Regions from separate parts of the Parashewanella sp. 2304DJ23-3 genome, predicted to be linked through region 2. Evidence: predicted binding sites of a transcription regulator. Region 2 holds the regulator's gene; each other region holds the start of a gene.
What was found. Region 2 encodes LexA, which represses DNA repair genes until DNA is damaged. Its sites were predicted from a motif close to TACTGTATNNNNATACAGTA; they were not measured.

Region 1: the regulator LexA is predicted to act here: its motif matches at 4,070-4,089, upstream of dinG (ATP-dependent DNA helicase DinG).
Region 3: the regulator LexA is predicted to act here: its motif matches at 8,508-8,527, upstream of AC1EU2_RS09380 (YebG family protein).

Annotation. Positions count from the first base shown of each region.
Region 1 is NZ_JBWQOH010000001.1:311,086-321,510, reverse strand. It holds gene AC1EU2_RS01395 (DUF2057 domain-containing protein) at 1-514, opposite strand, end outside; gene AC1EU2_RS01390 (primosomal replication protein) at 526-1,188, opposite strand; gene AC1EU2_RS01385 (sulfite exporter TauE/SafE family protein) at 1,194-1,961, opposite strand; gene dinG (ATP-dependent DNA helicase DinG) at 1,969-4,041, opposite strand; gene AC1EU2_RS01375 (DNA polymerase II) at 4,297-6,648, shown strand; gene AC1EU2_RS01370 (porin) at 6,773-7,951, shown strand; gene AC1EU2_RS01365 (TonB-dependent receptor plug domain-containing protein) at 8,240-10,425, shown strand, end outside.
Region 2 is NZ_JBWQOH010000011.1:11,391-21,815, reverse strand. It holds gene plsB (glycerol-3-phosphate 1-O-acyltransferase PlsB) at 1-1,859, opposite strand, end outside; gene lexA (transcriptional repressor LexA) at 2,017-2,631, shown strand; gene AC1EU2_RS16105 (SulA-like leucine-rich domain-containing protein) at 2,628-3,107, shown strand; partial or broken gene coxB (cytochrome c oxidase subunit II) at 3,576-4,679, shown strand; gene ctaD (cytochrome c oxidase subunit I) at 4,714-6,333, shown strand; gene AC1EU2_RS16090 (cytochrome c oxidase assembly protein) at 6,335-6,931, shown strand; gene AC1EU2_RS16085 (cytochrome c oxidase subunit 3) at 6,928-7,803, shown strand; gene AC1EU2_RS16080 (DUF2909 domain-containing protein) at 7,832-8,050, opposite strand; gene AC1EU2_RS16075 (SURF1 family protein) at 8,097-8,855, shown strand; gene AC1EU2_RS16070 (hypothetical protein) at 8,830-9,375, shown strand; gene AC1EU2_RS16065 (COX15/CtaA family protein) at 9,375-10,355, shown strand; gene cyoE (heme o synthase) at 10,370-10,425, shown strand, end outside.
Region 3 is NZ_JBWQOH010000003.1:291,696-302,120, forward strand. It holds gene AC1EU2_RS09350 (DUF1302 domain-containing protein) at 1-1,384, opposite strand, end outside; gene AC1EU2_RS09355 (DUF2835 domain-containing protein) at 1,705-1,920, opposite strand; gene pepN (aminopeptidase N) at 1,980-4,538, opposite strand; gene prc (carboxy terminal-processing peptidase) at 4,623-6,668, opposite strand; gene proQ (RNA chaperone ProQ) at 6,779-7,453, opposite strand; gene AC1EU2_RS09375 (GAF domain-containing protein) at 7,712-8,170, opposite strand; gene AC1EU2_RS09380 (YebG family protein) at 8,216-8,497, opposite strand; gene AC1EU2_RS09385 (YceI family protein) at 8,695-9,282, opposite strand; gene AC1EU2_RS09390 (DUF2987 domain-containing protein) at 9,515-10,141, opposite strand; gene AC1EU2_RS09395 (glucosaminidase domain-containing protein) at 10,141-10,425, opposite strand, start outside.

The DNA.
Region 1 (10,425 bases), on a different contig from region 2:
TAGAGGCTTGAACTTTATGAACTGTTGTTTGCTGTACTGCATAGGCTTTAACGTCTTTGCGGGCTTCGCCACCTAACATTTCACCTAATAGAGAGCCTTCATTAAATTGGGTGTTTTTAACTGAATAAACCACTTTGCCATTATCGACTCTGCGAATCGTAATTTTTGGGTTTTTGGCGTATTTATCTGGATCATTATTGAATTGAGGGCCAAGACCAGCTAGTTGATATTGGTTTAATCCATCCACAAAAATCGAAACGATAAAAGGATGGGATTTAATATATCCATGACTCCCAGTGATGTCATCTTCATAGAGATCATTAAAGCGCATCGCAACTTTATGCTCACCTTCAGCAAGCTTTATTGAAGATTTACGATTGAGTAATGAAGAATTTATTGGGTTACCATCGACAGCCAAAAATTCAAATTCACTTGGAATAGATAACTGGCTGGCAAATGCATGGGTTGCAAATGAAAGTAACAGTAGTGATGAAATCGAAATCCATTTTTTCATACTTATTCTCATTAAAAGTCTTTTTTGTAATTTGGTCGCTCAAATAATTGTATTCTATCTTCTATATAAGAGATAGCTTGTCTGCACTTACCCAATCTTTTGTGCATATCAAGAATTTCATGTTGTAATTTGAGTTTATCTCGAGCAGAGCAGTAATCCAATTTCTGATTAGATTCTTGGATTTTTTCTTCAATTCTACTTGCCCAGTTCAAATGTTTATTCAGCTCAGCATAAAGCTGGTGACTGTTCTGCATTACATTACTGGCTATCCACTCAAAACCCGAGTCATTATGCTTTTTTTGCTGTCGTTTCAAGTAACTGCTTCGGGCAGTAGAGCGTTTATGCCTTTCTGATTTTAAATCAATAGCTGTAGTGTTGAGAGCTCGTTTAACGGCAGAAAATTGGTCTTGAATATGAAGGCAACTTGTTTCAATTGCGTCTTTATTTATACCCGCTTGTAAGCGTTTATCGAGCATATTGATGCTGTGTTTTATCTGATGAACACAAGCAATAAGCTTACCTCCATTTTGATGGAATAGACCAGAGTTGAAGCGACCATTATTTTGCAACAGCTTTTGTTCGTTTTGTGCAAGGTTGCTGTCGTGTTTCAGTACCTCTTGCTCAAGTCTACCTAGCTGTTCACGAAGTTTTATGATCAACTGCTGTTGATTGATACTCATTATAGCCAAGCGCTCCATGCTAAATGCAGAGACATAAACAATACCACAGTAATAAAAATAGGTTTAATAAATGGAGAGCCGAAACGAATCGCCACTCTTGCACCGACGAATGAGCCAGTCATCATAAATAAACCAAGAACAATACCGACGAGATAGTTCACCTCATCTAAAGCAATGAAGACCATTAAAGCTGTTAAGTTGCTGACTAGAGTCATGGACCTTGCTAAACCGCAGCTATTAAGAAGTGGAAGCCCATAAAATTTAGACGTTGATATTGTCCAAAATGCTCCGGCGCCAGGACCAGCAAAACCGTCATAGCCCCCTAAAGCAAGACCCATTAGCCATTGATGTAGCTTGCTTGGGCTTTTTTTAATCATTTTGGAATTTTGGGAACCTATCGCATTAGGATTGATAAGTGAATAAACAGCAACAGCAATAATGATGATGGGAAGAATTTTTATCAGCCATTCATTATCAATGGCTAGAACCAATGCACTACCTAACACCCCACCTACAAAGCTTGCAATTGCGGTGTGGTACCATAGTTTTGGGCTAAACAACTCTTGTTTGAAATAGGTCAATGATGAAGTAAATGAGCTGAAGCAAGCCGCAACTTTATTGGTACCCAAGGTTAAGTGAGGTGGAAGCCCTAAAGAAAGCAATGCTGGAATAGACAATAGCCCACCTCCGCCAACTACGGCGTCAATGAAGCCTGCACTGATCCCAACCAGCGCAAGCATAAACCAATGTCCGACTTCTAACATCATAAATAAATTACTCTACTACTCTACGAAATGGAGGTAAGGCATCCAAAAGCGATTTTCCATACCTTTTAGTGATTAATCTTCTATCTAAAATGGTCACTCTGCCATAATCTTGTTCTTTTCTGAGAAGGCGCCCGCAACTCTGAATTAATTTGCGTGATGCATCCGGAACAGTTAACTGTATAAAAGGATTGCCCCCTTTCAATTTAATGTATTCGGCATGTGCCTGTTCAACTGGTGAAGTAGGGACCGCAAAAGGCAGTTTTGTGACGATAAGATTCGTTAAATAGTCACCAGGTAAATCTAAACCTTCTGAGAAACTGCCGGTTCCAAAAATGATACTTGGTAGGTTATCATCGCAGAGTTGGTAGTGCTGTTTGAGCAGTTCTTGTCTTGGTTTTGTGCCTTGAACCAGCAAAGGTATTTTTAATTTACCTTCGATTAGTTCGATAACCTTGTCCATTTGCCAATAAGAGGCAAATAGAACCAGTGTCGCCATTTCACCTTCTATTAATTTAAGAATTTGCTCTGCTAATTCCTCTGTGTAGTCGTCCGCAGTAGGTTCAGTACGCATTTGAGGTAAAAACAATGTGGCATTGTTTTCATAATCAAATGGTGATTGTAATGCTAGGTAACGACTGCCATCGTTAAGTGATAGACCGACCTGATGACAAAAATGTTCAAATTTATTTAAAGCGCGTAATGTTGCACTACATAAAACGACACCTGCGGCTTTTTTCCAAAGCATTGTTTCTAGCATAAAGCCAACTTCGATAGGCGAGGCTTGGAACAAGTAATCTGATTTTTTTCCAGAAATTAATTCAGCCCAACGAGCAGAGGGAGCCCCCTTCGGACTGTCCTCTTTAGCTATGGCTTTCCAAAGCTTGGCAACCGACTCAAGGCGTTGCAACATAAAACCAGCTTCAGTGAGGAGTTGTTCTGCCAGGTGCTTAGGAATTTCCCCGTCTTTAATCGACTCACTTAAAATAGACTGAATTTTATTAAATTGTTTTAGAGCTTGATTTGACTCTGTTGCTAAATTTTCAGCAGGAATTTTAAGTGTTTCTGGTATTTGCCCATGCTCAAAGCGCCAGCGAGACTCGGGATTATTGAAAAACTTAAGTTGCGCATCACAAAAATGACCCACTTGGTTGAGCACTTTGACCATATCTGCAATATGATCTTGTAAATTCTGAGACGGTGAGATGACCTGATCACTGCTAATTTGGCTCTGCAGTTTGGCCACTGTTTTATTAAACTTCTCTAACCAATCAGCTGTACCACGGATAGTAGATTGTGCACTGGAAAAATCTCTCGCTACATTGGGTAAGTGATGTGCCTCATCGATAACATAGAATACATCTTCAGGATCCGGCAGGATCACGCCACCGCCCAGTTCTAGGTCAGCAAATAGAAGGCTATGGTTGACGATGAGAACATCCCAAGAGTCGACTTCTTCTCTGGCACTGTGGAACGGACATAGTCTATGAGCGGCTATGGTGCGATGGCAGCTGTGTTTGTCAGATGAAATCTGCTGCCACATATGATCAGGTAAATCGACAGTTAATGTATCTATTTCACCATTCCATTTGCCTTCATGATAATCACGCAGCAGTTTTTGCAAAATTTCAATTTGGTGTTGATCAGGCTTTGTTTGCCACATGGCCATTTGAGTACCATTATCTTCGCCAATCAGCATTTCTAACTTAGATAAACAAACGTAGCGTTGACGGCCTTTCACCAAACCAAATTTAAAGTTGAGCTCAGATTGTGCCAAAAAGAAAGGTAAATCTTTATGGAGTAGTTGCTCCTGAAGCGCCACCGTTGCCGTAGCAATACACACTTTTTTCTTTTGTGCTAAAGCCAGTGGGATCGTGCCGAGCAAATAAGATAATGATTTACCAATGCCTGTTCCAGCTTCGACCACAATAATTCGACGATCCTTATCATATTCGCCCGCGAGTGTTTTCGAGATCTCTGCCACCATATAATTCTGCTCCCTGCGAGAGACAAAATTGGGTAGTGCAGCTGCAATACCTTTATAGATAGTGCGTATTTGTGTTTTGACCTTATCTGCGAGCATGATTATGTTTGTAGCTTCCTTATAAGTGTGCTGTATATAATAACAGTTTTATATAGCTGCATGGAATGACAATTAATTATAGATAATTGAATGTTTAGAGCTTTTAGTTAGGGAATAAAGCGAATTCAGTGGAATAGAGGTTAAGTTCATTTATTCAAGTTAATGTGGCATGGCATTTCATTAAGTAAGGTTTATCACCCCAGAATTGAGTTAATTATCTAACTGGTTGTATTGCATGTATTTAAAGAGGGTTAAATGTCTTCATCATTAACGACAGTTTCAGGGCAAGTATTAACACGTAGAATTAATAAGCTTCGTGGGCAGCATTTTATTGAATACTTTGTTGCTACGTCTTCAGGACCTGTTTTAGTTCGAGTTGATGATGCTAACTGGGTATGTTTCTGCAAGACAAATGACTTTTCTAAGTTATTCAATCCGGACATTGGAAGTCGTTATGTATCTAAGTCGCTTCCATTGAAAGATTTTAATGGCGATGAAGTTACCGCTATTTATACAGAAAGCCGACAGGAACAAGTCAAAGTTAAAGACATCGCCGATAGGCTAAATATTCCGTTATATGAGACTGGCATCAAGCCTGAACATCGTTATTTATGTGAACGTGAAATTGCCTTCGATGCTGAGTTTTTAGGCAGTTATATTCACTCATCAAGTACTGATATTAAGCAATTTCGGGCACAAAGAGTGCGCCCAATCCAAGCCTCTAAAAATTATCCACTTAAAAGCATCTCGTTAGACTTCGAGTGCAGTCCACAGAGTGAGCTTTATTCTGTGGGCTTGTACGCCGAAGGCTATCAAAAAGTCATTATGGTAGGTGAAGAGCAAGTCAAGTCACCTGAATACGTTGAATGGGCTCTCGATGAACGAGAGCTCATAGTAAAACTGATTGCTTGGTTTCAAGACTATGATCCTGACATTGTTATCGGTTGGGCTGTGATCACATTTGATTTAGCATTACTTTACAAACGAGCACTGGTTCATAGCTTACCTTTAACCATCGGTAGAGCGTCTTCTAAGTTGAGCTGGAAAGTTGAGGGTAAATATAGACCTGAAACATTGTCATTGCCGGGGCGAGTTGTATTGGATGGTATTGATTGGTTAAAAGCCGCTTTTTATAAATTCGAAAGTTTCTCATTAGAAAACGTCTCAAGAGAATTACTGCATGAAGGTAAGGCTATCGATGATGTTAAAGGACGAGGGACCAAAATTGCAGATATGTTTGAACATGACAAATTATCTTTAGCTCATTATAACCTAACGGATTGTAGGCTCGTTTGGGACATTTTTGAAAAAACTGATTTATGGAACTTTGCTATCGCACGAAGCCAATTGACGGGTTTAGAGTTAGGTAGGACAGCAGCTTCGGTTGCGGCGTTTAACAACTTATATTTTCCAAAATTACATAAAGCTGGTTATGTCGCACCTCAATCAGCGGTTAGCGATGGCTTAGAGTCACCCGGCGGCTACGTAATGGATTCGATTCCTGGTTTGTATAACAACGTATTGGTGCTCGATTTCAAAAGTTTGTACCCCAATATTATCCGAACTTTTTTAATTGATCCAAAGGGGTTAGTTGAAGGGTTAAAGGAGGCAGACAATTCGGTTGCTGGATTTTTAGGGGCAAAATTCAGTAGGAAGAGCCCAATATTGCCGCAGTTAATTGCAAATCTATCAGAACAACGTGAAATTGCAAAACAAGAAAAAAATGCGCCTTTATCACATGCCATCAAAATTATAATGAATTCGATGTATGGCGTGTTAGGTACACCAAGCTGTGTGTTCCATGATGCAAAGCTCGCAAGCTCTATCACTATGCGTGGTCACGAGTTGATGAAGCAGACAAAGCATTGGATTGAAGAGTTAGGTCATACAGTGATTTATGGTGATACGGATTCTACATTTGTCTGGGCTGGTGATCATGAAAATCCAGATGTATTGGGGGGAGAGCTTGCTGAGCTAATTAATAAAAAATGGAAAAATAAGCTATTAGAAAAATATGACCTAGAGAGTTATTTAGAGCTTGAATTTGAAACTCATTTTGATCAGTTCCATATGCCAACATTGAGAGGCTCTGAACTCGGAAGTAAAAAACGGTACGTCGGCACAAAGAAAACAAAAGAAGAAATAGAAATTGTATTTAAGGGAATGGAAAACGTTAGAAATGATTGGAGTAAACTCGCAAAACGTATTCAGTTTGAGCTTTATCAACGCCTATTTCTAGGTCAAAAGTTAGGGCGGTATTTGAGCCAACAAATCGAAATGCTTAAATCTGGGAAATTAGATAATGAACTCGTGTTTAAGAGAAAGTTAAGTCGGAATGTTGAAGAATATACGGCTAAATCCTCACCACATGTCAGAGTCGCTAATCAATTGTATAAACATACTTCTGATACTAAATTCTTAAAGCGTGGTGCGACCATAAAATACGTGAACACTCTACAGGGGCCGCAGTCCATTTCGTATCGAAATGCTGAAATTGACTACGACTATTATATAGAAAAACAAATTATTCCGATTGCTGAATCATTGTTTGATATAACGGGTGAAAATCTCAATTCGGCGTCGACTGGACAATTGTCAATGTTTTAAAGCATTAACTATCTTTAATTCATTTTAGCTTGTACTAACCTACTGATTTAGGTTAATTAATAGTTGGCTGGAAGTACTTTAAAACAAAAAGGAGAAATATAACGAATCAAATAAGGTGAGAAGAATGAAGCAAGCCGCAATAATCGCGACAGCCGTTATGGCCATTTTACATCCAATTTCTGCATCCGCGGTATCCCTCTTAAAAGACAAGAATAATACAATTGATGGCAAGGGCATTTTTGGCGTTGCTGTTGTCAATACTAATAATGAAACCCATCTAGTCAGTGCTGGCTCAAGAGTGCATCTTGATGCAACACACAAATTAAAAGACGATTTAACTATATTTGGTACGTTTGAGTGGGGAGTCAATATTGTTGGTGATAACCAAATTGCATTCAATAACGATAGCTTAGTAGAAAAACAGAACAGTGACTTTTTCTATAACAGAGAAAGCTATGTCGGATTCAAGAGCCCCAAGTACGGCAGTTTAGCATTCGGTAAATTATATGGAGCCTGGTTTGATGTCGTACAAGATACTGACAACGGGGCCGTATGGGACGGTAACGCCGCAGGTTCAAATACTTACTTAAGTGATGGTAACGTTAATGGAGTTGGAAGAGCTGAACAAGCGATTCAATATCGCAATCAGTTTGGCGGCCTGAGTGTTGCATTACAAATGCAAGTTATGAACGACAAGTTTTCAATGGCTGACTTAAATCCATTTCCATTCTCACATAATATGAATTCACCAGTAGAAAAATATTCTGTTGAATATGGGAATACTTATGGTGTCGGTTTACGGTACAAGTTTAACCCTTTATTTACCATAACAGCAGGGTATAACCGTGGAGAGTTTGACCTAACGAATAAAAATGGCGCATCAATAAATAAAGTTGATGATATCTATGGTGGAGGTGTAGTGTTTGGTAATTGGCTTAAACCGGGATTCTTTGCTGCAGCCAACTATAGTATTGGCCACAATCACGATGTCGATAACATTGGCAGACTGTTACCGGAAACTAAAGGGTTAGAATCTTCATTATCATATCTTTTTGATAACAATTTCAGAGTCTATGTTCAATATGACGACTATAACGCTGGGCAAGAATATCAACGCGCTTACCACGGTGATAATTTTGAACGTAAAAATGTTATCACAAGTTTACAATATCAATATGATCAACAATTGTTGATTTATGTTGAGAACCGAACTGACTTAAGTGACTTCAAAGGCAAGCATGAACAAGCTATGTCTGTTTATGATGATGATGGTGTTGCAGCAGGATTCAAATATATCTTTTAAATTAACAGCATACGGCATAACTAAGTTGTGCCGTAATGCAAATTATTTTCTTTCCTACCTAATATTCCAATTTAGTATTAACCATATCTAAAAGTGCATAAAAAACACTGTTCAGTGTAATAATTAAATAAATTGTTAAGTAATGTTGAATAAATGTTTCAAATGTGATTTTATTGCGTCATTCAATGAAAACATATGTCAAAAATGTGTTTTATGTTGGAGTAGCTTTCTAAATTTTTACATTTAGATTGATTATAAAAAGACATAAAATGTCCAGGGAGATAGACAATGCTTAACAATAATTTTCTTGCCAAGTCTGTACGCTTCGCATTAATCGGTGGTGCTGCAACAGCTGCATTATCGACGCCTGTATTTGCTGCAGAAGAAAATAATGATGAAATCGAAAAAATCGAAGTAACCGGTTCTCGTCTTCAAAGAATTAATAACGTAACAACCAGCCCTATTCTTTCAGTTTCAGCTGAAGAAATTCAATCTACTGGTGTTACGCGTGTAGAAGATTTCTTAAACGATTTACCACAAGTGTTTGCTGCACAAAACTCAACCGTATCTAACGGTTCAAGTGGTACAGCAACAGTTAACTTACGTGGCGTAGGTTCTGCACGTACTCTCGTTTTAATTAACGGTCGTCGTGTTCCAGCTGGTTCTGTAGGCGGTTCATCAGTTGCTGATTTGAACGCAATTCCAGTTAATATGATTGAGCGTGTTGAAGTATTAACTGGTGGTTCTTCTGCATCATACGGTGCTGATGCAATTGGCGGTGTTGTTAACTTCATTCTTAAGAAAGATTTCGAAGGCTTCCAATTCGATTATCAATATGCGTTCGCTCAACATAGTAATGATAATAAAAAGCTACAAGGTATCGTTAAAGACCGTGGCTTCGATGTATCAGATGGACGAGAAGTTGATGGCCAAACGTCTGATTTTTCATTCCTATTAGGTGGAAACTTTGCAGATGGCAAAGGTAACGTAACGGCATACGCAACATACCGTAATATTAAAGCAATCACCCAAGATAATCGTGACTATTCAAATTGCGCATTATTCGGTAATGAAACAGACGGTTTCGTATGTGGTGGTTCAAGTACTATTCCAACAGGTCGTTTTACTGACTTCGCTGGCGGTTTTGACTACACGGTTCAAGGCAATGAGTTTGTCGACCGTGATGGCCTGCTTTATAACTATGGCCCACTGAACTACTTCCAACGCCCAGATGAAAGAAAGAACTTTGGTGTAACTGGTCATTATGAGCTAAACGATCATGCTACTATTTACACTGAATTAATGTTCATGGATGATCGTACAGTTGCTCAGATTGCACCATCTGGTAACTTTTTCTCTACAAGTTCTCTAAATTGTAATAACCCATTGTTATCTGATCAGCAGTTTGATGCGTTATGTACAAAGAACGGTAAAACTCGTGAAGATGATGTGGCTGTATTCATCGGTCGTCGTAATGTTGAAGGTGGCCCACGTCAAGATGATTTACGTCACACTCAATACCGCGGTGTATTCGGTGTGAAAGGCGAAATCAACGATAACTGGTCTTATGATGTATTCGCAAACTTCGGTACAACAGCATACATTCAAACTTATCGTAATGAACTTTCTAATGCACATATTGCCCGTTCATTAAATGTTGTTACTGATCCTGATTCTGGTGAAGCGGTTTGTAAATCGGCACTAGACGGTACAGATCCAAATTGTGTACCTTGGAATCTTTTTGAAACAGACGGTGTAACTCAAGAAGCGCTTGATTACTTAGTTAAGCCTTTATACGCACGTGGTGACACTGAGTCTTCACAGTTAAGTGCTCTTGTACAAGGTGACTTGACTGATGCTGGCTTTATGATCCCAGGTACAACAACTGGTATGCTATTCGCTGGTGGTATTGAATACCGTCAAGAATCAATGAACTTTGAACCAGATCAAGGCTTCACATCAGGTGATGGTGCTGGTCAAGGCGGTGCAACAACTGCGCTAAGTGGTAAGTACAACGTTGTTGACGTATTCGTAGAATTCGAATTACCACTACTTGAAGAGAAAGCATTTGCTGAAGAACTTAAGTTTGAGGGTGCATATCGTTATTCTGATTACTCGACAGGTAACCAAACTGATACTTACAAGCTTGGCCTAAACTGGAAGATCAACGATGACGTTCGTGTTCGTTCTAGCTTGCAACAAGCTGTACGTGCACCAAACATTGGTGAACTGTTTGGCTCACAAAGCCTATCGCTATTTAACTGGTCAAATGACCCATGTGCTGGTGATAGCCCTGCTTTCACTCTAGCTGAGTGTCAACGCACAGGTGTTACTGCTGCACAATACGGTAGCATTGCATCAAGCCCAGCGGGTCAATATAACCAGTTCGGTGGTGGTAACCCAGAGCTAGAGCCTGAAACTTCAACAACTGTTTCTGCTGGTATTGTATTTACTCCTACATTCCTTGACGGTTT
Region 2 (10,425 bases):
AATAAGTGAACAATATTATTACGATAGTAAGTCATATTGAGGGCCTGAGTATCATCTAAAGAAATGATATCACCGAGAGGATCAGGCTCTACAGCAAACTTATTTAACTCTAATGCTTGAGAAATCAAGACCTCAACATCACCTTCAGGTACCGTCGAAAACTGTGTGTACGGTACTTTAGTTAACAGCTTTAGATAAAAATCTAATTGCTGTTTAATGGTTTCTTTTTCTAAAGACTTTTGCTCCGATGCAAGCACAATTAAGCTCATCAATGAAATAGAGCTCACTGCAGTAGCGCCGTTAATTTTTGTCATCACTTTATTCGCTAAGCTGTTTACAGCTGGCGTTAACCAAGTTGGTTTTTGCTCTGGATCTTGAGCGATAAGCTCTCGCCACTCAGGTTCAATTTGTGATAAATGTTGCTGAACATTGATTGGCTCACCGAAGTTCACATAGCCTTGACCAAAATTTCCAAGCTTCCTGATGGCAGCAAAAACTTGCCAGACGGATTCTTTTTGCTTTTTCTTACCACTAAGTTCCTTGTGGTAAGTTGCAACTTCCATGACATGATCGTATCCAAGATACACTGGGACCAAGGTTACAGGTCGTTCGATGCCTCGAAGCACACTGCTTACCGTCATCGCTAACATACCCGTTTTAGGGTTGAGTAGACGTCCTGTGCGAGAGCGACCACCTTCGGTGAAATACTCTACTGAATAGCCTTTATTAAAAAGTAGATCGAGGTAGCCTTTAAAAACGGCGGTATACAATTTATTGCCATTAAAGCTGCGTCGAATAAAGAAGGCGCCACCTTTGCGGAACATTGGGCCTGCCGGCCAAAAGTTAAGGTTAATACCAGCAGCAATATGCGGAGGCACCATGCCTTCATAATAAAGGATATATGAAAGCAACAGGTAATCCATGTGACTACGATGACACGGCACATACACAATTTCATGACCATCGTGATGCAGCTGACGTACGAGTTCAGCTCCACGAATATTAATGCCTTTATACAGCTTATTCCATAACCATGTCAGTAACCGCTCAGCAATACGAACTAAGCTATCTGAATAGTTTGCTGCGATTTCATCAAGATAATTCTCAGCATTGGCTTTCGCTTCTTGCTTTGAGATTTTTTTACTGGCCGCTTGTTCATTAATGGCTTTTTGAATGCTTTCTGAATTCAAAAGCTCTTTAAACATTACTTGACGATTTGGCAAATCAGGCCCAGTCATCACTTTTCTTTGGCGGCGAAAATGAACTCGCGCAACACGTGCAAGTTTATGAGCAATTCGTTCGTCACTTCCATGCTCATCCGCCATATAGCGCAATGAAACAGCATTAGAAAATTGAATAAAATTATGACGGCCTAAAAACAGAATCATTAGGCACTTGCGTAACCACGTTGGGCTTTCACGCTCTAGCACCGCCGCTTTCATCGTGTCATCTTCTTTGCCTGGTATTCTTCCCCAATACATACTGACAGGTAATAGCTGAACATCCAGAGACGAATCTTGCTGGTGTAAATTTAACAACTGCTTAAAGTTGCCTAAAAAAACATTCGTTTTTGATGCCTTGCCTATCATAGGCTTTGCAGGTGCCAAACAGACAACCCTTGGCACTGATTCGTTTTTGATTTGAATATCATCATACGGGCTAGGCAAGCCCAGTGATTCTGTTACTTCACTTAACGCTGAAATATCACTCACCGACTCAGTTTTCATCACGTAAACAATCGGTCTATCGGCATCTAAATTGAGATCAGAAAATGGTTGCTGAGGGACAACGACGGTATGAACAAACCAATTTTGCACTGTACGAAGTGCCTTAAAAAACCAGGAATTATGCTTAGTCATTCTTCTACTTAGCGCTTGAAATATAAAAGAGTCAAAACGCTAGGATATCAAACTTATAGCAAATAACCTAAACAGGATTGCTTAATTATTGGTTGCACACAGGACTTTACTGTATATAATAACAGTAACTGTATAAGCGAACAGCGAGTGTGTAGAAATGAGACCTTTAACTGCCAGACAAGCCGAGATTTTAGAACTTATTCGTCTGAATATTTCTGAAACAGGCATGCCTCCTACCCGAGCGGAGATAGCAAAACGTTTAGGCTTTCGCAGTGCTAACGCCGCTGAAGAGCATCTAAAAGCCTTAGCCAAAAAAGGTTATATAGAAATCATACCAGGCACATCACGTGGTATCCGTCTATCTCAAGAACTTGAGGTTCAAGATGGTCTACCTTTGATCGGACAAGTCGCTGCAGGTGAACCAATACTGGCTCAAGAGCATGTTGAGCAATATTATCAAGTTGATGGCAACCTGTTTAAACCCGGTGCAGACTTCTTATTGCGCGTTAAAGGCGACAGTATGAAAGATATTGGCATTTTGGAAGGTGATTTACTTGCTGTTCATAAACAACAACAAGCATCAAATGGTCAAGTTGTTGTTGCTCGTGTTGAAGATGACGTCACTGTGAAGCGCTTTGAACAGAAAGGCAACGTCGTTTATCTTCATGCCGAAAATGAAGAATATCAGCCCATTGAAATTGATTTAAGCTTCCAACAACTCTCTATCGAAGGCTTAGCTGTCGGTGTGATAAGAAACGGGGAGTGGCTATGATAGTTCGCTCTTCTGCAACATCTCACCCTGGTGTTTGGGTTCAGCCAGACACCCTGTACTCAGATCAAATTCAGAGCATTCAAACGCTCCAAATTAAAAGCAGCGGTGAGCAAGAGCTGATCGCATTAAGCTCTGAACTTGCCACATTAAGCCATCAGGGTCGTTGGATTGTTCTCATAAACCCTAATCATAATAATTATAAATCCATCCTAGCCCAGTCGGGTGTAAAAATGGATCGTGTTTTATTGGTTCATACCAAAGATGATGTTGAAGCACTGTGGGCGTTAGAAAAGGCACTCACCAACGGCACAAGTAGTGCTGTTATTTGTTGGACATCAACACTCGATCAACGAGATATTCGTCGATTAGAACTCGTCAGTAAATCCGCTTGTGCCAAAGGTATGATTCTCCAGTCTGGTTCTGAGTTAAACTCGCAACCTCATTCAATCTTGCCTCGAAAAAGATCATTTCATTAACAAATTCATGGACATTAAACTCACACCAACAATCTCCTTTTACATTCGCAAAAATAAAAAATTAACTAATATTTCATCTAATTACATGAAACATGATCTTGATCAATCTTTAAACAGCAAGTAATGTAGAGTGAGTAACTAATCTTAAATTGTTACAAAAATGCGAAATTTTTCGCTTAACAAACATTCGAATTAACGACCCTGTTTTATAAAGTTGATATCTCAAATTTTAATTTGAGTAAATTCAGCAGTAAGCGCACGAGTGGTATACACCCAGAGCCGTAAACAGATTTACTGGATGACCGACCTGCTAGTCATTAGCGATTGAGTCAACGAAAACAACAACACCACCATTGCACTTTGATATCGATAAGCTTTTTTAGGGAACTGAAAAGTTAGCATGGAGCTAAGTATTAACGTGTGACTTTTCTTTGTAGTTGCTTTTGCAATTGGCAGAGGAGACGTCTAGTGAAGCAATTGTTGTATTGTATGTTAGCGGCTTTCTTGACCCCATCAGTATGGGCTGAAGAAATGCGCTTTAACATGACTCAAGGGGTAACAGAAATAAGTCATAAGGTATATCACCTACATATGACGATTTTTTACATCTGTTGCGTAATCGGGGTAATTGTCTTTGGCATTATGATTTATGCCATGATCAAGCACCGCAAATCAAAGGGTGCAGTCGCTGCGAATTTTCACGAAAGTACTAAAGTGGAAATTTTGTGGACAATCATTCCATTTATTATTCTTATCAGTATGGCAATTCCAGCAACAAAAACACTTGTTGCAATGGAAGATCCTAGTGACTCTGATTTGACCGTAAAAATTACGGGTTCGCAGTGGAAATGGCACTACGACTATTTCGACAAGGGTGTTAGCTTTTATAGCTTATTAACGACACCTCAGGATGAAATCGACAACAAAAAAGATAAAGATGAGCATTACTTGCTTGAAGTGGATAAACCACTTGTTCTCCCTACAGACCGAAAAATCCGCTTCTTAGTCACTTCTGACGACGTCATTCATTCTTGGTGGATGCCAGCATTCGCCGTTAAAAAAGATGCAAACCCTGGTTTTATCAATGAAACCTGGGCAAAAATTGACGAAGAAGGAACGTATCGTGGCCAGTGTACTGAGCTCTGCGGTAAAGGCCACGGGTTTATGCCTATCGTTGTCAAAGCCGTTTCTGGTGAAGAATTTGATAGATGGATAATCACCCAAAAAGACGAAGCTAAAAAAGCCAAAGCGCAAGCTAAAGCTTCACTGTCTAAAACGCTTTCTAAAGACGAGCTCTATGCCAAAGGTGAAAAGGTTTACACGGCTCACTGCGCCGTCTGCCACCAGCCAAATGGTATGGGACTTCCTGGTGTATTCCCACACTTAAAGGGCAGCCCTGTTGCCACCGGGCCTGTACATGATCATATCTATATCGTGACGCACGGTTTCCCAGGTTCTGCGATGCCAGCTTTTGACAAACAGCTTACAGCTGAAGAGATTGCGGCAGTCATTACCTACGAGCGAAATGCGTGGGGCAACAATACTGGCGACGCAGTGCAAGCTGCTGATGTCGTAAAAGTAGAAAAGCAAAAGTAGGGGAAATAGCATGACAACATTAAACCCTCAAAATGATCAGCTTGAAACAGAGCCAAACTCTGAACATCATGACGATCATTCGCATCATCAGCCACCAAAGGGCCTAATGCGATGGGTGCTAACCACCAACCATAAAGATATTGGTACTTTATATCTGTGGTTAAGTTTTATTATGTTTTTAACCGGCGGATCAATGGCAATGGTGATCCGTGCTGAATTATTTGAGCCCGGTTTGCAATTGGTTGAGCCTAACTTCTTTAACCAAATGACCACAGTTCATGGATTAATCATGGTGTTTGGGGCCGTAATGCCTGCCTTCACAGGACTTGCTAACTGGCTAATTCCCATGATGATCGGTGCGCCAGACATGGCACTACCCAGAATGAACAATCTCAGCTTTTGGATTCTACCGTTTGCGTTTTTGATCCTGTTAAGCTCGTTATTTATGGAGGGAGGAGGGCCAAACTTTGGTTGGACTTTCTATGCACCACTCTCTACCCACTACAGTGGGGATAGCACAGCACTCTTTGTGTTTTCCATCCACATCATGGGGATAAGTTCGATAATGGGCGCCATTAACGTCATTGTCACTATTATCAATTTAAGAGCACCAGGCATGACATGGATGAAGTTACCGTTATTCGTCTGGACTTGGTTAATTACTGCCTTTTTATTAATTGCAGTGATGCCTGTTCTTGCGGGTGCGGTCACAATGGTACTGACCGATAAGTTCTTTGGTACCAGCTTCTTTGATGCAGCAGGTGGTGGTGACCCGGTGATGTTCCAGCATATTTTCTGGTTCTTTGGTCACCCTGAAGTTTACATCATGATCTTACCGGCTTTCGGTATTGTCTCTGCCATCATCCCAACCTTTGCTCGTAAAAAGCTGTTTGGTTACTCATCAATGGTGTACGCCGTTGCCAGCATCGCAATTCTGTCGTTTTTAGTGTGGGCTCATCACATGTTTACTACAGGGATGCCGTTAGTCGCTGAACTGTTCTTCATGTACTGCACCATGTTAATTGCTGTTCCAACAGGAGTGAAGGTATTCAACTGGGTGGCGACCATGTGGAAAGGTTCGATTTCTTATGAACCTCCTATGCTTTGGGCCATTGCTTTCGTGATTCTATTCACGATAGGTGGTTTTTCAGGTTTGATGCTGGCAATGACACCGGCTGACTTCCAATACCATGACACCTACTTTGTAGTTGCCCACTTCCACTATGTACTCGTGACAGGAGCCGTATTCTCGATTATGGCGGCGGCCTATTACTGGTTACCAAAGTGGACAGGACATATGTACAACCACACCCTAGCTAAATGGCATTTCTGGTGCTCGTTGATTTCAGTGAATGTATTGTTCTTCCCAATGCACTTTGTCGGACTGGCTGGCATGCCACGCCGTATACCGGATTACAATATTCAATTTGCCAACATCAATGAAGTGGTTTCTATTGGTGGCTTTGCATTTGGTTTATCACAGTTACTGTTCTTAGTGCTGGTAATCAAGTGTATCCGAGGTGGTGAAAAAGCAGAGGCGAGATCGTGGGAAGGTGCTGAAGGCTTAGAGTGGGATATTCCAAGCCCTGCACCTTATCACTCGTTCACTACACCACCGGAGATAAAGTAATATGGCTGCAGACCCAAACATCAATCCAAAACATGGAAAGACATCCAATAAAAAGCTGGTCTTGTGGCTGATTGGCGGTTCAATTGCCATGTTCGGTTTTGGGTTTGCCTTAGTTCCACTGTACGACATCATGTGCCAAACACTTGGTATTAATGGAAAGACAGCAACCTCGGCGAAAGCATATACTGCTGAACAAGTTGTCGATAAAACCCGTTTAGTGAATATCGAATTCATGGCTCAAATCCCTCCCGGTATGAACTGGGAGTTTGGACCACAGGTGAATACAATGAAAGTTCACCCCGGTGAACTGATACGAACCAATTTCATTGCGAAAAATTTATCGTCTAGTGCTGCAGTTGGCCAAGCGGTACCCTCAGTATCGCCTGGGCAGGGAGCGCTGTATTTCCATAAAACTGAATGTTTTTGCTTTAACCAGCAACCACTTGCTGCTGGTGCGGACAGTGAACTACCCCTAATTTTCTTTATTGATCCAGATTTACCATCTTCAATAAATACTCTCACCCTTTCCTATACTTTGTTTGATGTTACAGCGTCTTCACAAGCAGCGTTAGCGAAAGTGCAAGGAGCAACACAATGAGTACCCATCAACATTATTATGTTCCAGCCCAGAGTGGCTGGCCAATTGTCGGGGCAATAGGGTTATTTTTAATGGCGTTTGGCGCCGGACACTTTATTGCAGAACTTGAAACTCACGCTAGTCCGATAGGCTTAATCGCTTTAGGTGCTGGCTTTTTAACGATTCTTTATTTGATGTACGGCTGGTTTAAAACCGTTATCAATGAATCGAATCAAGGTTTATATTCGCCACAAATGGATCGCTCTTTCCGTCAGGGAATGAGTTGGTTTATCTTTTCTGAAGTGATGTTTTTCGGTGCCTTTTTTGGCGCGCTGTTCTTCATCCGCATGTTTTCTGTGCCGTGGCTGGGTGGAGAATACCATTCGACTGCAACACATGAGGTTTTATGGCCGAATTTTGAAGCCATTTGGCCATTAACTACAACACCAAAAGGTGACACCACCCAAGCGATGCCTTGGCATGGTTTACCTTTGTATAACACCATTATCCTATTAATTTCTTCTGTAACACTGCACTTTGCACATGTTGCACTAGAAAAAGGTAAGCGTGGAGCGTTAAAAGCCTGGTTGTCGTTAACTATTTTACTTGGGCTTGGTTTCTTGTATCTACAAGTTCACGAATATATTCATGCGTATACCGAACTCGGTTTAACACTAGAGTCGGGCGTTTATGGTAATACTTTCTTCATGTTGACCGGATTCCATGGCCTTCACGTAACCATAGGTACCATTTTCTTAATTACTTTATTCATTAGGATCTTGAAAGGTCACTTTAAACCAGATAATCATTTTGCCTTCCAAGCTGGTAGTTGGTATTGGCACTTTGTTGATGTTGTCTGGCTGTGCCTATTTGTATTTGTGTACGTACTTTAATACATCAGCCACCAGCAGTTTTGGTGGCTTAGTAAGGCGTAGGGTTTGGATGAATCCAACCAAGCCCAATCGCTAAAATAAGCGCTATCACAACGAGTGCTGAAAGCATAACTCGACGCCCTAAATAACGACTCATAGATTGTTTGTTATCGCTTCTAACCATAATAAATAAGGCGCGGCCTAGATTAAAAATGATGAACAGTAGCAGTAAAACGAGTACAACTTTAAAAAGCAATAGGGTATCCACAGGGTCACCTCTCTCTAGGCTATTTAAAAGTAAGTTATTAGCCAGTGTGTTATTTCTTAGTCTACTCATATTATTAATAAAATTAGGTGCTTGGCAACTTAATCGTGGTTATGAGAAACAAGATATTGAACAACAGCTTATTCTGCGACAGCAATTACCCTCTCTCACAACTCAATCGTTGAGCCAACAGAAGAACTTTTCTGAGTTATTAGGTAGGCAACTTACCGTATCAGCCTCTCCAACAATCTCACCACTTATCGCTTTAGATAACCAAGTCAATCAAGGAAAGGTCGGCTATTTAATTTATCAACTGATGGAGATCACCCCTGAACAACCCGCCATATTGGTCGAACTTGGATTTATTCAGGCAAACCCGGATCGCAGTGAGCTTCCAACTGTGATTACGTATCAGCAGCAACAGTTTAAAGGGCGCTTATATTACCGAGAAAGCAACCCTATGAGTGATCAACTCCATCCAGAAATGGGACCCATGATTCGAATTCAAAACTTAAATATTGCTCAGTTATCGCAACAACTACAGCGAGCCTTGTTTCCTGTTGTACTTCAACCAGAAACTGTTGCGTTCGACGCTCAACATAAGCCACTCGCAAAACCTTGGCAGCCCATTCCAATGCCTGCAAAAAAACATTTTGGCTATGCCATGCAATGGTTTTCGATGGCAATTGCATTATTCATTATCGGCATCGTGTTATTAAAACCGATATTCACTTCTTTTCCCGTTTTTTCAGCATTTAAAGTCAGTGTTAAAAGGAGCAAGGATGAACTCTATCAAGACAAAAAATAAAAAAGCACTTATTGCGCTCATTGCCGTTTTTGTTTTACCTGTTATCGCAGCAAAAATCGTACTATCACTGAATCTTTATGATGGTGGACAAACCAATAAAGGTGAATTGTTACCAGAAACACTTGCCTATAACACATTGGAAATGACAAACCCTCACCCCAAGAAATGGCAAATTGTTTTTCTGCTACCTGAGCATTGTGATAAACCGTGCCAGCAACAGTTATACCTCCTTAAGCAAACTCACACTGCTCTTGGTCGCGAACAAGGCCGAGTTGAACCTGTCGTGTTATTAACAGAAAACAGTGATAAAGCTGCGTTAGCAGCTTATCAATTTACCACGGCTCCCATTAGTACCCCATTGCGACATCAGTTAAACAAACAGCAAATTATCATTGCTGATCCCCTCGGAAAACTCGTCACTCGATATAACCTGAAAGACAACGAAAAACAGCGCTTATTGCAAGGTAAAGCCATGATGAACGACTTGCGAAAAATGTTGAAACTGTCGAGGGTAGGTTAATGACACTAAAAACAATTCTCAAAATATCGATCGTATTTACGTTCATCGTGATTTTAATGGGCGCTTACACACGGCTTGCAGATGCAGGGCTTGGCTGCCCAGACTGGCCTGGGTGTTACGGCCAATTAAAAGTCCCGACGGGTGAGCATGAACTTGCTAAGGCAGAACAACACTTTCCAGGCCTTGAAGTTGAACCGAAAAAAGCCTGGTTAGAGATGATTCACCGTTACCTTGCAGGCACGCTTGGCCTAATGGTTTTCGGAATTTTAATTTATTGCTTACGAACAAAAAACACGCCAACAAAACTCCCCATTTTTATCAGTGCTTTGATTATATTCCAAGCCTTGTTGGGTATGTGGACAGTTACGATGATGCTAATGCCCATTATTGTTATGTCCCATTTACTCGGTGGTTTTACGTTAATTGCACTGTTGTTTTTGATGTATTTGAGAGTCAAACCACTCAATATTGAAGGTGGGGATCACTTTGCCAAAGGGTTTAAAAATTTAGCGCTAATCGCAATGCTGGCGCTTATAGGGCAGATTATGCTCGGCGGTTGGACGTCATCAAATTATGCAGCGTTAACTTGTACCACCCTGCCTATTTGTCAGGGGGATTGGTGGAACAACCTTAATATCGCCAAGGCATTTTCTCCTTTTCAAGGTGATCATATCAGCTTCGAATATGGCGTGCTTGATCACTACACACGAATGACCATACATGTTGCACATCGAATTTGGGCAATTGTAACCAGTTTATTGATTCTCTGGTTAGGTTTGAGATTACTTAAAAGCCATTCAAGCATCATTAAACATGGTGCAGGAGTAATGTTGGCGCTTTTGGTTCTCCAAGTATTATTAGGCGTGAGTAATATCGAATTTTTATTACCATTGCCTGTTGCGGTTGCCCATAACGGTGGGGCGGCATTATTGCTGCTATCACTGATTTACCTTAATTACGCCATCAGAAAAAGAGCATGAACAAGGAGCGTTACATGAATAAAAATATCACCCTAAACACCCATGCCAACTTAATGTTTAATTGGCGTGA
Region 3 (10,425 bases), on a different contig from region 2:
GCAGCGGTTCATCTTGACGATGAGAAATTTCACCCGCTAAAGAGGTATCACCAATCAGAGTGTTAAAACTCAAGCCGTAAAGCTTAATATCATCAGGAAAAACAATTTGAGCTTTAGAAAACGTCTGTAAATTAAGCAGAGTATCGCGATCAATATTGCCTGCATTTCTGCCCAGAACAGCTAGATCGGATACTATGGCACCAGAACCAAAGTCAGCCGTTTTACCGCTAATTAGCGGGCGACGACTATTGTACTTCATGAAGTAGAAACCGAATTCAGTGTCATGAAGCTCAGGCGCATACCAACTTAATTTAATACCATACTGACCATCGTCAGAGGCTTTTCCATGGTCATCAACCAATGTAACTTTTGTTGTGTATGCTAGCGCAAGAGGACCGAGTTGCTCTGCTGGGACTTGCCCGCTAGCAATCATTCCACCAAGTTTGTTGTACTCTTGAAGCAAGAAATCAAGGCTGATATCTGGGTTGCCACTGAAGCCTAATTGAGCATTATTCAGGTAGCCGCCATAGCCAACAAAGTCATTGGTTCCAAAAAGAGAACCTGGCGTAGGGATCCAAATTGGTTCCCAATCATATTGATAGAATGCTTCTACAGAAACTTCGTCTGTAATACCTAAAGAAGCCCAAACCATTCCTTGTGGTCTAAAGGCTTCTTTAAGTTCTGCACCTGGTTGATTCAAAATGTTTAAATCAACAGGGTTGATTACACCAATACCATGTGGAATTAGTGTACTTTCACCCCAAGAAATAACTTGGTTACCAACTCGCACAGATAATGGGTTTTTGCCATCATTTAAATCAAAGTTACCGTAAACAAAAGCATCAAGTAGGCGAACATCTTTACACTGTACTTTTTCAGCTTGCTTATCTTCACAAGCATCATACTTTTTGCCTGTTAACGGATCCGCATAATCAAAACCTTTATCATTTAATTTGCGGTCATAGAAATATAAACCACGAGCAAATAAACCAAAGTTTTTATACTCTAGTGATAATTCATGCAAACCTTTAAAGATTTCTGAAAAAGTTTCACCACTCGTGTGAAGTTGATTACTTAAATCATTGTTAGTTGAATACGAACCAGAATTGGCCCAAATATCAGTACTTTGATGAATTGTATTTCCAAAAGCAGTATAGTTCGCCCAATTATAATTAGGCTGGTTTGCCTTACCGATTTGGTCTTTCCAATTTCTATCTGAAACTCGCCAACTTGCACCAGCGGTCCAAGTGGAATCGAATGTTCCAGATACTTCTCCCCAATCAAAAGAGGCTGCGTTAACGTTTGACAATAGTCCTAGAGACATTGCCGAAGCCACCCCCATGGCTAACGCAGATCGGCGAAAGCCGCGTTGAGTCTTGTTCATTGTTGTCATTCTCCATAACCTGCAAAATTTCCATTTGATAACCTCCACTTGTAATTCTTATGGTAAAAGTATCAAACAGGTGAACACATTGTTACAGGAATAAAGGGTGTTGGGCAAGACATAGAGACGATAAAAACGTTTTTATTTTTTCTTTATAAAACAAAGAGGAAATACATTTTCATACGTATGTTTGAATAGGTTGCATTCTTGTAAAGCACAATGCCATAAGACATATAACTATTTATTTTTAAAAGGAAATAAATAACACAGATCAGACCAGATATTTTTTAACATACGTCGTTGCGTTTAAAGTATTTACTCTAAAGCTTTTCAATTTTTTGTAACTTTCCATTATCATCTATCTGTATTTTGAAATTACCTACAATGCCTTGAGGGGTCAAAAAGGGCTTAAAATGATAAGCGTTAATGTGCAATATGCGCCCATATTGTTCACGAACCTCTACCCTTTTAGCTACTCCTTGATAGTAAGGCAAGAAGTTATCGTAACTAACTGAAAGTCTGAAATAAAATTCCATAGTAAAACTATTTTTGTTGAAATACTCGCCATTCGTTAATTAAATGGCGAGCTAAGACTTTATGCTAAAGCTTTTGTGACCTTCTCAAATAAATCTTTAGATAAATTTGGTAGATCGGCCAGCTCTTGCAACCCTTGTTTAATCATTGATTGACGCTGCTCATCAAACTTTGAGAACTGAATCATTGGCGTAATAATTCTGGCCGCTAATTGTGGGTTAATGTCATTCAACTTCTTTAATATCTCCGTTAAATAACGGTAGCCTTCACCATTGGCATTATGAAATTGCTCAGTGTTAGCCGCAGCAAACGTACCTATCAAGGATCTCACTCGGTTCGGATTTTGGAAACTAAATGCAGAGTGTGAAGCCAGTTCTTTCAAACGTTCGATGACATTATCAGCTTTATTCGTCGCTTCAAGCATAAACCACTTATCCATTACTAAAGGAGTTTGGTTCCATTTAGCTTCAAAAGCTGCCATCAGATGACTTCGACATGCAAGTTGTGAAATATTTGCAGCTTTAAGTGCGCCTAATGCATCAGTCATATTTTCAGCGCCATAAAACTGCTGTTCAACTAACACTTCATATTGCTCACCAATTCGACTCACCCAATTTAAACATGCATTTTTAAGTGATCTAGAGGCCGGTTCATCAGTAAGCTTAAGTAAATGATATCGAGCATTTAACTCGTCTTCACAATAAGCAGCAATTTCATCAATAACAAATTCACGTGCAGTAACTAGCTTATCTAAATCAACTGTTATCGCTTGTTCGACAAGTTCATTCGTTGTTGGAACCGTTAATATTTCCGCGACTAACGCAGGATCTAATTGACTATCAAGCAACGTTCCTTTAAATGCATCAAGAATAACCTGATTGACTTGCATACTAGCGTGGTTTTGAAGTGCCTCTACATTGCTCCAAACAGCATTGCTGAAAATTGAAACTGAAGCTTCCCAGCGTGCAACTTCACTACTCGCATAACGCATTAAGTTGACGAGATGGTCAAGTTCGAATTCAAAATCAAGTTTCACTGGTGCAGAGAAATTTTGAAGCAATGAAACGGTTGGTTTTGCTTTGATATTGCTGAATACAAAAGTTTGGTTATTTTCTGTGAAATTAAGAACCTCACTCACTAGAGATTCACCTGACTCCGAGATAAGCTCGACATCAAAGGGAATATGCATCGGTAAGTCATTGTTTCCAGGAATCACTTGTCGTTCTTGTTTTAAATGCAGTTTGTATTCTTGTGCCTTCGCATCAAACTCTTCAACTACTGAAACTGACGGTGTACCCGCTTGGCTATACCAATTCCGGAATTGCTTAAGGTCAACACGACTTGCGTCCTCCATAGCACTTACAAAATCATCACAGGTAACCGCTTGGCCATCATGACGCTCAAAATACAGAGCAATGCCTTTCTGGAAGTTTTCTTCTCCAAGTAAGGTATGCATCATACGAATAACTTCAGCACCTTTGTTATAAACTGTAACAGTATAAAAGTTATTCATTTCAATTACAGCTTCGGGACGAATTGGATGTGCCATCGGTCCAGCATCTTCTGCGAACTGATGATTCCTGATAACTTTAATTGCATGAATCCTGTTTACGGCCCTAGAGCCAAGATCTGAGCTAAACTCTTGGTCACGGAAAACCGTAAGTCCCTCTTTTAAACTCAACTGAAACCAATCACGACAAGTTACACGATTGCCCGTCCAGTTATGAAAATATTCATGACCAATGACAGATTCAATACCATGAAAGTCATCATCTGTAGCTGATTCTTTATCTGCTAAAACATACTTAGTATTAAAGACATTTAGCCCTTTATTTTCCATTGCACCCATATTGAAAAAGTCTACGGCAACGATCATATAAATGTCTAAGTCATACTCTAAATTAAAGCGTTCTTCGTCCCACTTCATGGACTTCTTAAGAGATTCCATAGCATGGTTAGCTTTATTTATATTACCTTTATCAACAAAAACTTGAAGCTCAACTTCACGTTCACTTCGTGTGATAAAAGTATCTTCGAGTAGGTCAAAATCACCCGCAACAAGTGCGAATAAGTAGCTTGGCTTTGGAAATGGATCTTGCCAACTAGCAAAGTGTCGACCATTTTCTAGATCGCCTTTTTCTAACAAGTTTCCATTACTTAGCAGATAAGGAAATTGTGCTTTATCTGCTTCAATTCGTACATCAAACTTTGCAAGCACATCGGGACGATCAAGGTAATACGTAATACGACGGAAACCTTCTGCTTCACATTGTGTGCAATATGCACCGTCTGACATATATAAACCTTCAAGCGCTGTATTCGCCTCAGGTTCAATCTCAGTAACGATTTCTAATAAAAAATCGTCAACGTCTGCTGAAATATGTAAACGGTTTTCTTCAAGCTTATGCTCAACATCTTTGCCATCAATTTTAACACTCACAAGTGAAAGCGATTCACCATCAAGCACTAAAGTGGCAGCTTCATTTTCTACGCGTTTGACCTTGCTTGATGCTGTAATCGTAGTAACTGGAGTATTAAGCTCAAATTTTAAGGCTATGTGTTCTACGGTATATTCTGGTGCACTATAGTCCTTAAGTAGTTTTGCTTCACGTTGTGACATAGTGGTCCTCTTAGGTATTTTTTAATTTTATCTTTCAGACAAAAAACGCGCAAAATGCGCGTTTTTTTTATATATTTGTTGGATTTACTTTTTCTTAGTTAAGCCAACTAAATCTAAAGTTATATCCGCTGTTTGCTCAAGAAGTACATCAGGTAACTCTTCTTTATCTTTAAGTTTAGATAACTCATCGAGGTCTTTTACTGGCTTTTGACCTTTTGCAATACGACGTTCATTAGCACGTTGTAACGCTTTATCATCTTCTTCTTTTTGCAATGCTTTGCGTTTTGATAGGTCCAAAGAAACGCTTTTTTCGTCTCGTAGTTTACGATACTCTTTAATGTCATCTCTGATATAACCAAACTCAACATTATTTTTGATACGTGCATCATAATCTTTGGTCAGTTCAGAAATTATCATCGGCGTAATATCGTTGAACTTATGATATTTAGCCGCTGGAACTTTATCCCATGGTAACGCATTATCTTCTTCAGATTCACCAAATTCACCAGGTTTCAGTGCACTTGGAAACATGATGTCTGGAGTGACGCCTTTCAACTGAGTGCTACCACCATTGATACGATAAAACTTAGCAATCGTGTACTGCACACTGCCTAACGGTTTATCATACAAATCATAAATGCGTTGTAATGGTTTATGCTGCTGTACAGTACCTTTACCAAATGTTGACTCACCGACAATTAAAGCTCGTCCATAATCTTGCATAGCGGCCGCAAAAATTTCTGATGCAGAAGCACTATAACGATCAACCATTACTGTTAATGGTCCTGAATAGGTAACACTGCCATCGTTATCACGATTTTGAACAACTTGGCCATTGGCATAGCGAACTTGTACTGCGGGACCCATATCTATGAACAGACCAGTCAGTAATGTTGCTTCAGTCAATGCGCCACCACCATTACCTCTCAAGTCGATGATAATGCCTTCAACGTTTTCTTTCTTAAGCTTGGCAATTTCTTTCGTTACATCTTTTGAAAGGTTTACATAAAAACCAGGAATTTCAATAACGCCTACTTTTCGTTTTTCGTACGCACCAACATCACCTTCAATAACTTTAGAGCTAGCTGCTCTATCTTCTAAACGAATTTTGTCACGAGTGATAACCACTTCAACGGGTTTAGCACTTGAACCTGCTTTTTTCTTGAGTACTTGTAAAGTAACTTTTGTCCCTTTAGGACCTTTGATGAGATCGACAACGTCATCTAAACGCCAGCCAATAATATCAACAATTTTCTCTCCAGCCTGACCAACACCAATGATTTTATCGCCCGCTTCTAATTCTTCACTTTTAGCCGCTGGACCACCTTTTACAAGGCTACGAATCATAGTGTAATCATCTTCAGCTTGTAATACGGCTCCAATACCTTCAAGGCTCAAGTTCATTTCTTGTTGGAAGCGTTCTGCATTTCTTGGTGACAGGTAACTTGTGTGTGGCTCGATTGAACGCGCAAATGAATTCATCAAAATTTGGAAGACATCTTCACTATTAGTTTGAGTCAAACGTTTAAGGGCGTTGTTGTATCGTTTAGATAAGATCTCAACAATTTCGCTCCATTTTTTATCCGTCAATTTTAGATTTAAAGCATCATATTTAACACGCTGACGCCATAACTCATGAATCTCTGCTTCAGATTTTGGCCAGCTAGCGTGCTCACGATCGTAATCGTATTTATCACCAACTTTATTGAAGTCAAACGGTTTATCATTATCAAGCAGGCTTAAAGCGTAAACAAAACCTTGATAGCGACGTTTTTGAACAAGATCATAAATCTTGTAAGCTTCATTTAGATTGCCACTGGTGAGCATTTTATCAAAATCATCTTGATACTGCTTTAACCCATCAACATCAGCTTGTGTGAGGATATTGCGTCGAAAATCTAAGAGTTTCAAATAACGATTAAAAATTTGCTCTGAAAAAGATGTATCAAGATCAAACTTGTGATAATGAGAGCGTGTGAATAAATCAGTGATTCGTTTACTTGAGACTTTATGTTGAGGTTCTTGCTGTAGATGGGGTAGCTCGTTGATTTGAATTTTTGGCTCGACTGCCAGGGCGTTGAATCCAAATACAAGTGTAGCCAACGCTGTGGCCAGTTTTAATTTTCGCATCAACAAGTTGCTCCTTACTTTTGATAATTTTTATAAGCTGTTTGCAAATATTGACTTAAGTATATATCGCAAACAGCTTATCTGCTCAAGCTTTTCCGCTATGAGTGATTTTAAAGTAAAATATGTTCAGGCTTAACTTTAACGCTTAAACCACTATCCAGCTGGACCATAATTTCACCTTTATTGATATCCGCGATAACGCCAGTTACAGGTGACTTACCAAGTTTAATGTTTACACGTTGGTCTTTACTAAGTTGTGACAACTCAGCTTGAACAAGTTTAGAAACATCGATTGCTGGTTTTGCAGGCTTTTTATCCTTAGATTGCACTTGCTTGAAGTTGCGATCTTTGCGCTGACGATTTGCGGCAGGCTTTTTAGCGAACTTTCTTTCAGTTTTTGGCTTATCACCGCGCTCTGCAGCTAACTTGGCTTCTTTTTCTTGACGGCGTTGCTTAGCACGTTCTTGGCTTTCTTTAAGCGTTTTTTGAGCATGTTCAATGTGCTCTGCTTCAAGTTCACCGCAAGGGTTACCGTCTAAGTCGACTCGAACTGCGCCTTCTTTGATACTCTTTAGATAGCGCCAGCTGCTGGTGTAACGTCTTAAAGCAACGCGTAATTGCGTCTTACTTACTTTAGGATCTTCAGCAAGCTTATCTGCTAAATCTTGAAATAGGCCGATTTTTAAAGGCTTAGCTTCTCCTTCAGCAACAAAGCACTGAGGAAAAATTTCATATAAATACGCCAAAATAGCATTAGTGTCGGTCAACTTTTCTGTTGATTCCATTATTACTTCCACATTTACTAGGACATCGGCCGTGAAAAGATTTGGTTTACGGCTCAGTCGTTTATCTTCGTCTAAATAATTAGACGTACAATTTTGATATGCTTCTTACAAAAACAGTAACAAACATAAACTAACAAAGTTAGATTTATCAAGCGACACTAAAGCAAAGCATAGCGCGAGTTCAAGCCGCAAGCAGCCGCCTATTATAAAGCCAGAGCTTATAATTGCGACCTCGAATTGAAAAAAAATGTTCGATAATTAGCCGAATAGACACTTTTCGAATGAAGACACGACCATTTCTAAGCCATTTTTATCTTCTTTATCGAACCTTGAGAGGACTGGACTATCAATATCCAAAACAGCAATCACCTTTCCGTTTTTATGGACAGGTACTACGATTTCAGAATTACTGGCCGAATCGCAAGCAATGTGACCTGCAAATTGATGTACATCGTCAACCAGTTGTGTTTCATCATTTGCAGCAGCTGTACCACATACGCCACGACCAAGCGGGATTCTAACGCAAGCTACTTTTCCTTGAAAAGGGCCTAAAACCAGCTGTTCATCACGCTGAATGTAAAAACCTACCCAATTGATTTGTTCAAGATTCTCATTTAACAGCGCAGATAAGTTTGCCATCGCAGCAATTTGATCAGTTTCGCCTTCAAATAGTGCCAAAACTTGACGGTTTAACGTGTCGTAAAATTCAGATTTCATTTTCACCCTTAAGTATTACTTCTTTTTGCTTAGCTTAATATCAAGCTATGCCACAACTTCCAAGTTCTTTTTAGGTTTTTTCACCATTTTAGGAGCTGTGCTACCACCTTTAAGAAGTGATAGTAAATCATCTTTGTTAGAAGCTAAATAGAAAGAAAGCTGTTCTATGGTATTTTCTTCAAGTTCAAGCTCTGATTGCTGAATAAATGGAAGTAAGTTATCAGCAATATCTAACATTTTGTCGTATGCATCAGCTTCCTTTTTAGACGTAAAAGTCATTTTTTCTACCCCTTCCCTTACAACAACATATTGAGTGATAACTGCCATTTTTGCCTCACACTGTATTTATAAACAGTAGATAGAGTGTCATAAAAAGACATTTAAATGCAAAAGGTTTGTAATAAAAAATGAAATTCGTCGATACATTCTAAAAACTGAAAATAAAATAAATGCCGAATAAAAGTTCACAAAACAAAAAATGGTATCGCAAGCATGAATAAACGTCATGCTTGCAAAGAAAGGAATTAGTCCTTATTCAAAACTAGAACAAAGGAAACTGGAATTGCAGCAGATATACTTGATAGTTTTGCAACTTCTTTTAAAGATTCAATTCCAGAAACTAAATTAAAGTCGGAAGCATTAATAATGGTCGGTTTTAAACTCGTTACCATGGCTTTGTTATCAGTTAGCTTGGCGACGTAAGCTTTAAAATGTAATGTTTGTATTAAACCATGCAGCGCAACTTGACCCTCTGTATTTATTATTTGGGTATCTCCAGGCTCCATATTCTCTAGTAACTTACCTTTAAGATTGGCTGATAAAATGACTTTTGGATATCGACTAACATCAAATAGCATACTCTGCATTCTCTCGTCTCGAATGGCTATTCCCGTATCAACACTTTTAAGAGGGATCGTGAGTTCAAAATGCCCCGTGCCAGTTAAATTTCCATTAACTGATTTAAACCGATGCACTTCTCCGATGGAGTTCTTTTTTACTGAAACAAAGCTTACAACTGATTTCGATGAGTCAATATTCCACTCATGAGCTTGTGCACTAAAACCGACGGACATAGAAAATAGACAAAGTAAGGTAGAGATTGCTTTCTTCATGATTTCATCACTAAAGTATTCGACTAACCAAAGAGTAGCAAAATTAAGCTCTATAGAAAAATATCATATTGAAATATGTTAAAAAATTATACTGGGCAAATTATCGACATAGATAGTTAGTATAAGGTCGTATCTATCCATATCAGATTTTTTAAGATGATTTAATACCTCACTTTAAAAAGTAGCTCTTTGAACCTTCCGATTTATCGAAAGGTTCCAAGCAGACTGTAATCTAATTTACCTTGGCATCAATCCAAGGGCTAACTTTTAATGGTCTCTTAGAAAAGCTCAATTGTTTTAATGTACCCATTTCAGTCGTTGAAAGTTTAAATATACTCTTGGTTCCCTTAAATTCACCATCAACTTTAATCTCACTCGGTGAAGCAAAAGTAAATGTCAGCCCATCAATATCATCACTGAAATATTTTAAGGGAAAACCCTGCATACTGGACATCAATGCATTCATCTCTGAGTAGATGTTATCTAATTGCTTCTTCGCATATTGAGTTTTGAGTGACGTGGCATTCACTTGTATTTGAATTCCACACTTTTTCGAGTCGCCAGCCAAATCCAAATTAATGAGCGCTCTATCGCTTTTAAGCTTTTCGTTATAAGGAAGAAACAGCTCTTGGTGTTCTGAAAAACTTAAAGGATACTTCTTCCTTTCGGTTGTGATACTTCCCGAATTAATTTTACAATCATCCGTTTGGGGTAAATAAAACCCCATTTTCACAAGTGAATAGCTCCCCTTGTTAACACTTTTCATTCGATTAAAAAAATCTTTATATTCTACGGATATTGAAGTCGCACTTGATGTGAAACTGACGAACAAACTTGCTAGAAGGACTTTCTTAAACATCACTTTTGTACCAAATATTTTTTGTTATGACGCAACATATCTAAAAGCTCATCAATATAAGCTTCTTGCCTTTCGGAATAATTAACAAGCCCGTATACTAATTCAGCAGCATCTGGTTGTTTTCCTTGCTTACGCAGATCATAACGAATTGAACGAAATAAACTATAAGCTGCATTTGAGTTTAAATTTTTCATATAAGAAGCAATAGAAGCTTCAACAGAAGGAAATACTGTCACCTCGTGAGTTAACCCATCAGTACGCGATGATGGAATTAACCCGCAGCC